Regions from separate parts of the Paenibacillus sp. IHBB 3054 genome, predicted to be linked through region 2. Evidence: riboswitches for the same ligand, from Rfam matches in the RefSeq annotation. Region 2 holds a riboswitch; the other holds the start of a gene.

Region 1 (5,403 bases), on a different contig from region 2:
TCACGGCCCAGATCGTAACCGCCGAGATAACCTTCTTTAATGAGCTTGGAATTAATCCTGCTCACTTCACTTCCTTCGGGAAGCTTCAGGACGAATTCGTTAAAGTAAGGAGCTGAGAACGCAGCCGCAGCACCGTTAATTTCGCCGAGCTTGCCGGCGGCATAGTGGCTCTTGCGGATGTTCAGCTCGCCAACCTCGCGCATGCCTTCTTTGCCCATCACGGACAAATAGACGGAAGCGCATAGCGCCAGCAGCGCCTGGTTGGAGCAAATGTTCGAAGTGGCTTTTTCGCGGCGGATATGCTGCTCGCGGGCCTGCAGCGTCAGCACGAAGCCGCGTTTGCCGTTCCGGTCAACGGTCTGGCCGACAATCCGGCCCGGCATGCGGCGCATCAGATGCTCCGCTACGGCGAAGAATCCGCAGGTTGGTCCGCCCAGCGAAGCCGGAATGCCCAGCGGCTGCGCGTCACCGACGACGATGTCGGCGCCGAGCTTGCCCGGCGTTTCCAGCACGCCGAGCGCCAGCGGGTTGGCGCTGACAATGAACAGACCTTTGACGCCGTGGATCAGCGGCTCGATGGCACCGAGATCTTCTATCGCGCCGAAGAAGTTCGGTGACTGCACCAGGACAGCCGCCGTGTCGCCGTCGATGGCTGCGGCAAGCTTCGCTTGGTCGGTTACACCGTCTTTATAGTCAATCTCTACGACATCGAGGCCCCAGGCACCTGCCGAAGTGCGCAGCACCTGGCGGGCCTCCGGATGCACGGTTCGGGAGACAATCAGCTTTTTGCGTTTGGTGGCACCAGCTGCAAGTACTGCCGCTTCCGAGAAAGCCGTAGCGCCATCGTACATGCTGGCGTTGGCCACCTTCATGCCGGTCAGTTCACAAATGTAGGACTGGAATTCAAAGATCGCCTGCAGCTCGCCTTGGCTGATTTCCGGCTGGTAAGGAGTATAAGCAGTATAGAATTCCGAACGGGAGATGACATGATTGATGACGACCGGGATATGATGGTCATACAGGCCGGCGCCGAGGAAGCTGGCGTGGGTATCGAAATTGGCATTTTTGTCGGCCAGCTCTTTCATATGGCGCAGCAAGGCGTATTCATCCAGCGCCTCCGACATCGGCATAGTTCCCTGATAACGGACGGCCTCGGGAATATCGGAGAACAGCTCCTCCATGGACTGAATTCCGACTGCTTCCATCATTTCGTGGCGGTCTTGTTCAGTCATTGGCAGATAACGGTGCTTCATTGCGGCTTCACTCCCTGGCTCTTTTTGTAGAATGGCGCTTTGACCACGACAGCCTTGAGCTGCTTGCCGCGGATCTCTACGTTTACCTCTGTGCCTATTTCACTGTAAGCTGCATCCAGCAGCGCAAGTCCGAGATTGCGTTTGAGTGTCGGAGACTGTGTTCCGGTGGTCACTTCACCGATCTTCACTCCATTCCCGTATACAGGGTAGTGGGAACGCGGAATGCCGCGGTCGATCATTTCCAGACCAACGAGGCGGCGGGGCAGACCGTCAGTCTTTTGCTTCAGCAGCGCCTCACGGCCGATGAAATCTTCTTTGTCCAGCTTCACGAAGAATTGCACGCCCGCTTCTAGCGGCGTAATATCCGCCGACAGCTCCTGGCCGTACAGCGGCATCTTGGCTTCAAAGCGCAGCGTGTCGCGTGCGCCAAGACCGGCCGGTGTCAGGCCGTGCGGAGCACCCGCTTCCAGCAGGCCGTTCCACAGCGCAGCCGCCGTATCCGGCGGCGCGTAGAGCTCGAATCCGTCCTCGCCGGTATATCCGGTGCGGGAGAGCAGAACGTTCACGCCGCACACCTCGGCGTTCTCGATGAAGTGGAAAGGCTTCAGCTCAGCAATGGGAGCCGCTGTAACTTTGGAGAGGATGGCCTCAGCCAGCGGGCCCTGCAGGGCGAGCAGAAGAGTCTCATCCGAGATATTGCTCAGGCTGACGCCGCTGAATTCCGCGGTGAGATGCTCCTGCAGCCATTGAAAGTCCTTGTCGATGTTGGAGGCGTTCACGACAAGCATGTAACGCTCTTCGCCAAGACGGTATACGAGCAAATCATCGACAACACCGCCGTTTGGATATAGAAGCAGCGTGTACTGCGCTCCACCGTCTGCCAGCTTGCTGACATCGTTGGTCGTCATTTTTTGCAGGAAGGCTTCCGAGCCGCTGCCGCTAACCATGAATTCACCCATATGCGACACATCGAACAGTCCGGCTTGCCCGCGGACGGCCTCATGCTCCTTGACGATTCCTGTAAACTGCACCGGCAGCTCCCAGCCGCCGAAGTCAATGCATCTGGACTCCGCATAAGCAGAATAAAGGTCATAAAAAGGCGTTCTTTTCAAAGCGTTCATGTGCTCACTCCCTTGATCTGATTACATGCAAGCCTAACGGGATTTCCTTTGCCGGCAGGGACGGAGTCCGTTTCTGCCCATTAAAAAAAAGGACAGGCGGAAGCCAAATATGCGCACGCGCATATTTAGACTTCCGCTCTGTCCTTTGTACCTGAGAGTTACCCTGCTGTGAACCCGGCAGGTTTCCCCGTTGGTGACCAGTACGCTGCAATGGCAGGGCCTGATGCTCTCCAGAGATGCGTCCGGCAAAGGTCCTTTTGCCTGAGAGATTCACCCCGTAGAGGGCTTACTCCTTCGGCGCCGTCTTCAAGAGACGGTCTCTCCCTATGCCATCATTCGCAAACCGTATAATTTTCTGCTGACTCCATTAAAACGGGTATGGAGGTGCACTGTCAACAAAAAAACGTCAAAAAGATGACAAATTTAAATTTCCTGTCAGTTATATTGACATTGAGCAGGACGATAACTTAGTCTATAACTAAATTTACAACTCCAATTCGGAAATGAGGCGGCTTGAAATGAGTGAAGTGCTAGATAACCTGCTGTACAGCGAAGAGCATGAATGGGCGCAGCAGGGTGAAGGACGGTTAATACGTGTTGGGATTACGGACCATGCCCAGCATTTACTGGGCGATATCGTATTTGTGGAATTTCCTGAAGTTGGATCGGCTATTTCTGCCGGGGACAGCGTGGGCAGCATTGAATCCGTAAAGACGGTTTCCGAATTATATTCACCGGTATCGGGAACGGTGACCAAGATTAACGATGCACTGGAGAACAGCCCGGAGCTGATTAACGATCAGCCGTACAGCGGGGGCTGGATTTTTGAACTGGAGATCGAAGGCGAGTATGCCGACGCCGTATCGGGACTGCTGGACGCAGCCGCTTACCGTGAACGGGTTGGGGAATAGCAATTGGTTTTATAAAAAAATTATTAAAGACGGATTTCGCGCATTAGCTGCACTAATGTGAGGAGTCTGTCTTTTTGCGCTTTCAGCGGCTTGGAAAATCTGCAAGTCCCGGATAAAAATGTGGAGCCATCCGCCACAAGAGGGGCAGCAGTGCAAGGCCAATCAGGATGAATAAACAGCATAGAAGGATAAATCTGTAGATTTTGCGAGGGGGTGCAGCCGGTCTGAGCACAAAGTAATAAACGCCGATAGAGTAAAAGGGATACAGCAGGACAGCTGCCATGGCCATACAGACAAAAAAGGTCATCTCACCGGCTGAGCTGGGAATCATTGCGTCCGGGTAATACACGGGATCAAGCTGCAAAAAGATAACGACAAACGGCACGTAAGCGAAAAACAGGTGCAGAAAAAAGCAGCGGATGCGTCCGTTGTCGGCCAGACCGTAGAGCATCCACCAGACTCCCAGCCAGGGCAAAGCAAAAGCGCCGCCCGCAAGCAAAAAACGAACGGCGATTTGAATCAGCTTGCTTAGCGGATACACATTGGCTTGTTCGCCCCAGAAAAGGGAGTACGACGAGAGTAAAAGGAAATAAGCCATGCCCCCAACGAAGAAAGTAATGATTCCCTGGAGAAACGCCGTAACCAATAACGAGACTAGTAGACGCAGATTTTTTAATAATCGGGTGGGATCAGGTGATGTTCCGTTTAGAGTTTCCATACCTACTCAGACTCCTTTAGAAGCAAATGTAACCTTTCATCATCTGCTGTTCTGGGCTGATAGGCGGAATTGTTCTTCGTCTTGAAGCTGCCGCAGCACGATTAGCTCGACTCGGCGGTTTTTCTGTTTTCCAAGCAGCGTAGTATTGTCGGCAGCGGGCCGGGTATCGGCATAGCCGGCATACTGGAAGGTATCCGGATCCAGTCCTTCATTGTCGAGGAAGAAACGCAGGATGGAGAGTGCCCGCGCGCCTGACAGCTCCCAGTTGTCGTTATAGCGCGAGCCAACCGACACCGGGGTATTGTCAGTATGTCCCTCGATGCTGATGGATGCGCCTATGCCGCGGAACAGGCCTGAGAGCTGGCGGAGCGCAGGGAATGCAGGTGCTTTCAGCTCGGCTTTGCCGGCATCGAACAGGAACCGGTCGCTAAGTGTAATGGCAATGCCCTGTGGTTTATCTGCAACAAAGATCTGATCTCCGAGGTTGTTGTCTTCAACATATTTGGTGATGACGCCCATCAATGAGGCCAGCTTCGCTTCCTGTTCCTTGAAAGCCAGTTCACGTGACGAAGGCGGCAGAGCCGCCTCTCCGGCATCGGCTGTGCCTGCAACATTATCTTGAGTGCCTTCGCCAGCGACAATTGCAGAATTGCTTCCTTGTTTCTGACTGTTTGCTGAGCCGCTGTTTTCCGTTTCTTGTTGGGTCTCCAGAATACCATCGCCACCTTCAAGCACAGGGTTGCCGCTCCTGAACGTTTCCGAAAGGGAACCGGTGACAATCTTGTATTTCTGCACGTCCAGACTGCTCATGGCGAACATAATGACGAAAAATATAAGTAAAAGTGTAATGAGATCGGCATAAGTGATCATCCAGCGGTCATTGCTCTCCCGGCCTTCGGCGTGCTGCTCACGCCGGTTTCTCTGCCTCATAGCAGCCCTCTTGCATACTCACGCTCACGGCTTCCGGCAGAATCCGCAGTGAAGGAGCTAAGCTTCTTGCGCACCAGCTGCGGATGATCCCCGTTCTGCAGGGCCAGAATGCCGACCAGCAGCATCTCCATGCCAGCCAGCTCGGTTTGGCTGCGGGATTTGATCTTGGAGGCAATGGGTAAAAATATTAGATTAGCGCTGGCTACACCGTAAAGCGTCGCTGTAAAAGCGACTGCGATGGATGCTCCCAGATTGGAAGGATCGGTCAGATTGCTGAGTACATGGATCAGTCCCATGACCGTCCCGATAATCCCCATCGTTGGTGCGTAGCCTCCGGCCGCCTCAAATATTTTGGCGTAGCCGTTGTACTTCAATTCTTTGGCGTCCATGTCCAGCTCCAGAATCTGGCGAACCTCGTCAGCATCTGTGCCGTCGACGATCAGCAGCAATCCTTCACGGGTAAAGGGATT
Region 2 (5,403 bases):
TGGGCTCTGCTACGATGTCAGTCAACTTCCCGGTTGCCCCATCCATGGAAAAAATATCGATCGTGTTCGTAGAACGGTTCGTCGCACCAACAATATCTACTTTTTTATCGCCAAGCTGAAAATCATAACGTATATCAATATTATTCATTTTTCCTACTTTATAATTTTGAAGCTCCTTGCCGTTCAAATCATAGACGAGGACGCCTCCGCCTTTGTTCGTGGCAATGATTTTGGAATTCGCCGGGTTCGTAGAATCGAGCCAAATGGCCGGGTCATCGGCTGCATCCTCGCCATCTTCAACGGCTGCCGTCTCTACCTGAGCGGTTACCGGATAAGGGGTGATGATATCCGCGGAATTGATAAACTTTGCATTTTCCGCCAGAATAGCTTGAAGCAGCTTGGAAGGAATGTACATCTTACCATCGACTAATTTGACCTCCGCTGGAAGCTCGCCTGCTTTACCCGCTAGACGATATTCCTTATCGCCTGCCGTGAACGTGCCTGCGAATCCGTTCTTCAGCTTGACCAGTGCCGACTTATCGTCACTATCCCAAGTGATAGTTGCTCCGATCCCATCCATGTGCTTGCGCAGAGGTTCATATCCTTTTAGGTCTGAGGCGGATGCTGCGTTAGTTGTTGCGGCAGGAAGTAGAGCGCCTGCAAGGAGCAGCGTAGATAGTACAGTTTCCCATGTTTTCATTGATGTTCAATATTCCCCTCTATTGTTAGTAATTGCTTAACTATAGAAGATGAGTGTAAAAGAAGTATTAACGGAAAACTACGCCTTTGTAAAATTTACAATGTAAATTCAAGATAGTATTTGAATGCACTCATTGTTCCAGACTGCCACTATTATTTCTCAGCAGGGAATTTGCTCATATCCATATACAGCACATTCCAGCGATGACCATCCAAATCAGCAAAACCTGCACCATACATCCAGCCCTGGTCATGGGGTTTGCCGTAAATGCTACCGCCAGCCTTTACCACCTTCGTTACCATTTCATCCACTTCTTCCTTGCGATCTGCACCAATTGTAAACAATACTTCAGTGCCTTTCGTTGTATCTGCAATATTATTTCCGGTAAATCTTTCGAACGTGGATTCTGTAAAAAGCATCACAATAACATTCTTGTCTCCGATGACTAGACTAGCTTTATCATCAGCATTTCCAGGTCCTTGATTCAAGGAAAATCCAATCTCCGTAAAAAAACCTTTTGATTTGTTGATATCTTTAACAGGTAGATTAATCCATATTTGCCCCGCCATAGTTATCCCTCCTGATAAATGAAATTATGTCCATTTTCATTTATAAGAATAACTGCCGGAGTTGCTTCTTGGAAGGTGATATTGAAGAATTTCAATTTTTTCGCCTAAAAAATAACTAAGGCCTGAGGTAATCCCCTTTTCTATTAAAAGAATGATCGGGTCAGGCATCCATGGGATGTGATTCTGTACTGATTATTTTGCTGCTTCTTTCCCGCTTTCTCCGATTCGTCGAATACAAAACAAATAATAGAATAAACCATAACGGCGTCAATAATAAGGCCGGACGTGTTTCTTCAGCAAAAAGCATAATAATGAGTATGATTGCAAACAACGCTAAGACTACATAATTAATAAATGGGGTGAACGGGGCTTTGAATTTTGACTTCGCCTGCAATTCCGGCTTTGTTTTCTTATACCGCAAATGGCAGATCAGAACGATACCCCAAACCCAGATGAAACAAATGGCACTGATGGTTGTCACGATTCCAAAAGCAGTCTCCGGAATCAGCTTACTCAAAAGAGCTCCCACAGATAACACAAGCGTGGAGATGAAGAGCGCATTGCTTGGGACATGATTTCTATTCAGCTTTGCAAAATTGGCTGGAGCCTGGTCATTCCTGCTCAAATTATATAGAATCCGGCTTGTTGAGAACATTCCGCTGTTACAGGCAGACGCGGCTGAAGTTAATACGACAAAGTTAATAATTCCAGCAGCAATCGGTATCCCCACCAAACTAAACGTTTTAACAAAAGGACTTTCTGCGGGATTTAGTTCTGTCCATGCGTTGATGGATAATAAGGCGATAATGGCACCCACGTAGAAAAATAGAATTCTCAACGGGATTTTATTAATCGCGGATGGGATGGTTTTTTCTGGATTGGACGTTTCCGCTGCCGATACTCCCACCAATTCCACACCGACAAAGGCAAACACAACCATTTGAAAGGAAAGTAAGAAACCTGAAATCCCGTTCGGGAATACTCCCCCATGCGCCCAAATATTACTGACAGTAACCGTTCCGGAAGCTGTTTTGAATCCTATCACCAGCAGGATTGCCCCGATAACAATCAACGCGAGAATAGTCACTACTTTGATTAAAGCAAACCAAAACTCCAATTCGCCAAAACTTTTTACAGTTAATAAATTGAGCCCTAATAAAATGATTAAACAAATGACGGCAGGGATCCATTGCGGAATATCAAACCAATATTGTACATATACGCCAACAGCTATAATATCCGCCATAGCCGTCATGATCCAACAAAACCAATAGGTCCATCCGGTTACAAATGCTGCCCGCGGTCCAAGATAATCTTCGGCGATGTCTGTAAAAGATTGATAACCCGCTTTCGACAACAGAAGTTCTCCCAAGGCCCTCATAACAAAAAACACGGCAATACCGACGATTAAATAAGCAAAGATGATGGATGGTCCTGCGAGTTGTATAGCTTTACCTGATCCTAAAAACAATCCGGTCCCGATGGTCCCCCCAATTGCAATGAGCTGAACATGCCGATTCTCTAGATCTCTCTTTAGTTCTTGTGGTGCCATGTGAAACTCCCCCTCTAAATCTAATAATTCTTTGTGAAATGATGAACAAGTAAAAATGACAATAAAAAAAGAGACTGGATACGCTCCAATCTCACGGTTAAAAGAATATTAAATAAAATACATTCATTATTCTGACGCTTATCAGAATAACAAATGAATTATCCAGTACTCTTCTGTCCTTTTGCCTGAGATTGTGAACCCTTCGGCGCCGGGGAATCCCCACGGTCTCTCCAGAAGCTGCTCCTGCTATAGTGTGATCCATAGCATTCATAGCTTAGAAATTATTTGATTATAGGATCATAACTTCATTTAAATATTTTTCAATACTAATCATAGTCAAAAGTTTTGTCAATAACATTAATTACCACCGTGCTTCGCCAAAATAATTATGATAGGGCTTGAACGTTGCCAGCACTTCGTCTACCTTACCCATTCGTTCCTCCAGGCTTCCCCGAAGTGTGATGTAGGGAATCCGCCGCGCCTTCAAATCTGCAATAATTTGCTTATGGAAAATATGCCGCTTCTGATTCCCGCTGCGGTCCCATGTATCCTCGTAAGGAATATCGTCGTCGCACAGGAAAAAAAGGTCGTACCGCTGTGCATTTTCCAGGGCGATCCGGGTTAAGCGTTCAGGAGCCCGGCCGTGGTAATCCAGGGCAAACATATAAGTCGTGATCGCATTGGTATCGACAAAAAGATATTTATCCGCTTGCAGTAAAGCCCGCTCTTCCCGCTCCATATGGCCGACAGCAATTTCATCGAACGCCTCTAAGCCAATTCTGCGGTCCACCTGATGCTCCGTCCAATAGTCGCGCCCGTATTCGCTCGCATAGGTTGTGCGATACCGCCGGGCCAACGCTTCGGTGATCGTGGATTTGCCGGTAGACATCGCTCCCACAAAAACCACTTTTGTTATTAAATCCCGATACACGCTATCGCTCACATATTGCCGGTACTTGTAAGGATCCGAACGGACCATGGTAGCTGAAATCTGTACCTGCCCGCGGGCTTCATCCACCCGCCGGTCTACTGCGCCCAAAGCGATGCTCATATGCTCTCCGTAAAACTCGCTGGAGTAGAAATGCGTCACTTGCTCGCCTTTCAGTAACCCCAGAATATATTGCTCCTCCCTTATCTCATGCTCCCGGTCGTTCGAATACCCGTCGGGACCGTCCCAGGCTTCAATCACCCGCACCGCCGGGTAGAGCTTGCGAATCCAGTTGGCCCGGATATGCAGCGGGATCGGGGTCACCGTCGTCTCATAGATCACTACAATCAGTTCATCGACCTCTTGCAGCGCCGTCTCGAACATGAACTGATGCCCTTTATGCAGCGGGGCAAACTTCCCGAGCGTTAAGCCAAGTCTCTTCATGCTGATACCTCCCTGGCTCCCTTGTTCCAATTGTAGTAGCCGTATACAGCGTTAACCAGATACGCGCTCCACATGACGATCATCAGCAGGCCTTCACCGCTCCCCTCGAGCATTCGAATCACCCACAGCAGCACTGTGAACATATTGAGGACAATATAGACCAGCCATTGTTCCTTGAATCTTCGAACCATTAAAAGAGTTGCGACAACGGATAACACCGTCGTAATGGCATCAATATAAGGCGAATTCTGCCCTGGTATGAACGATAAGCCCAGGCCCAGCAGCAGGCTGCCTAATACGCAGACCGCCCCCACAAGGAGCAGACGCTTGAGCTCCAGCTGACGCATGGACAGCTTGCCGTTAGTCCGGTTATTTTTCCACATGTAGAAGCCGACCACATTCATAGGAACAAAGAAAAGCAAATTTAGCATAACCTCTCCAAACAAACCGTTGACGTAAGCCAAGTATGCATAACCAACGGTATTGTACATCCCAAACACATAACTCATCAGTTGTCCCTTCGCCGCGAGCACCACGCACAGCACCCCGGTGATAAAGACCGTAAATCCGAATAAAGAATCCTTAGAAATCACCGTAAACCCAACAGCAATTGAAGTAAACAAAACCAGCCAGGTCAATTCAAACAGGTTCCAACCGCCCCATGATTTATTCACTTTCATCCCCTCTGCTTTCATCCAATTTGCGCACTATAAAGTCAGTTCACTCTTACTTTCATTTTGATAATAACATATTGTTAATATCATTGGAAGCAAAAATGTACACTTAATGATCGAATGATCCAAAAGGGAGGCTCATGCTGGTATTGCTGCTTAACAATATCGGCGGCGATTGCTTAGGAACGCAGTTGTGCCTTGTGGTCGCTAATGTAACTGATAAGTTAACTCGTTTAACCACGCGGTCATTGAGGAGATTTCAAACAACAAGATATAATGCAAGGGACTAGTCGAACTGATAAAAATTGGAGGGTATCCAAATGAATATTGAGATCGGAAAAAAAATCAAAACCCTACGTTTGCAAAAAGGAATGACTCAGGAAGAACTTGCAACAAAACTGAATATATCATCCCAAGCCATATCCAAGTGGGAAAACAACGTAACCATGCCTGATATTCAAATTCTTCCTGATTTATCTGTGATTTTAGGGGTTACAATTGATGAACTATTTGCATTAACTGATGACACACATGTA

Evidence for each region. A riboswitch is a leader RNA that binds a small molecule or an ion and turns the genes downstream of it on or off. The one in region 2 is predicted to bind glycine.
Region 1: linked by a shared signal. The riboswitch ahead of gcvT (glycine cleavage system aminomethyltransferase GcvT) and the one ahead of ACQ76X_RS25805 (amino acid permease) in region 2 are both predicted to bind glycine.

Annotation. Positions count from the first base shown of each region.
Region 1 covers NZ_JBOFBG010000005.1:218,575-223,977, forward strand. Annotated here, with positions in the region: gene gcvPA (aminomethyl-transferring glycine dehydrogenase subunit GcvPA) at 1-1,253, opposite strand, end outside; gene gcvT (glycine cleavage system aminomethyltransferase GcvT) at 1,250-2,374, opposite strand; glycine riboswitch at 2,614-2,710, opposite strand; gene gcvH (glycine cleavage system protein GcvH) at 2,893-3,285, shown strand; gene ACQ76X_RS08995 (hypothetical protein) at 3,368-4,003, opposite strand; gene ACQ76X_RS09000 (flagellar motor protein MotB) at 4,043-4,933, opposite strand; gene ACQ76X_RS09005 (flagellar motor protein) at 4,930-5,403, opposite strand, start outside.
Region 2 covers NZ_JBOFBG010000031.1:53,829-59,231, reverse strand. Annotated here, with positions in the region: gene ACQ76X_RS25815 (phytase) at 1-700, opposite strand, end outside; gene ACQ76X_RS25810 (VOC family protein) at 853-1,269, opposite strand; gene ACQ76X_RS25805 (amino acid permease) at 1,430-2,821, opposite strand; glycine riboswitch at 2,985-3,065, opposite strand; gene ACQ76X_RS25800 (AAA family ATPase) at 3,183-4,193, opposite strand; gene pnuC (nicotinamide riboside transporter PnuC) at 4,190-4,867, opposite strand; gene ACQ76X_RS25790 (helix-turn-helix domain-containing protein) at 5,188-5,403, shown strand, end outside.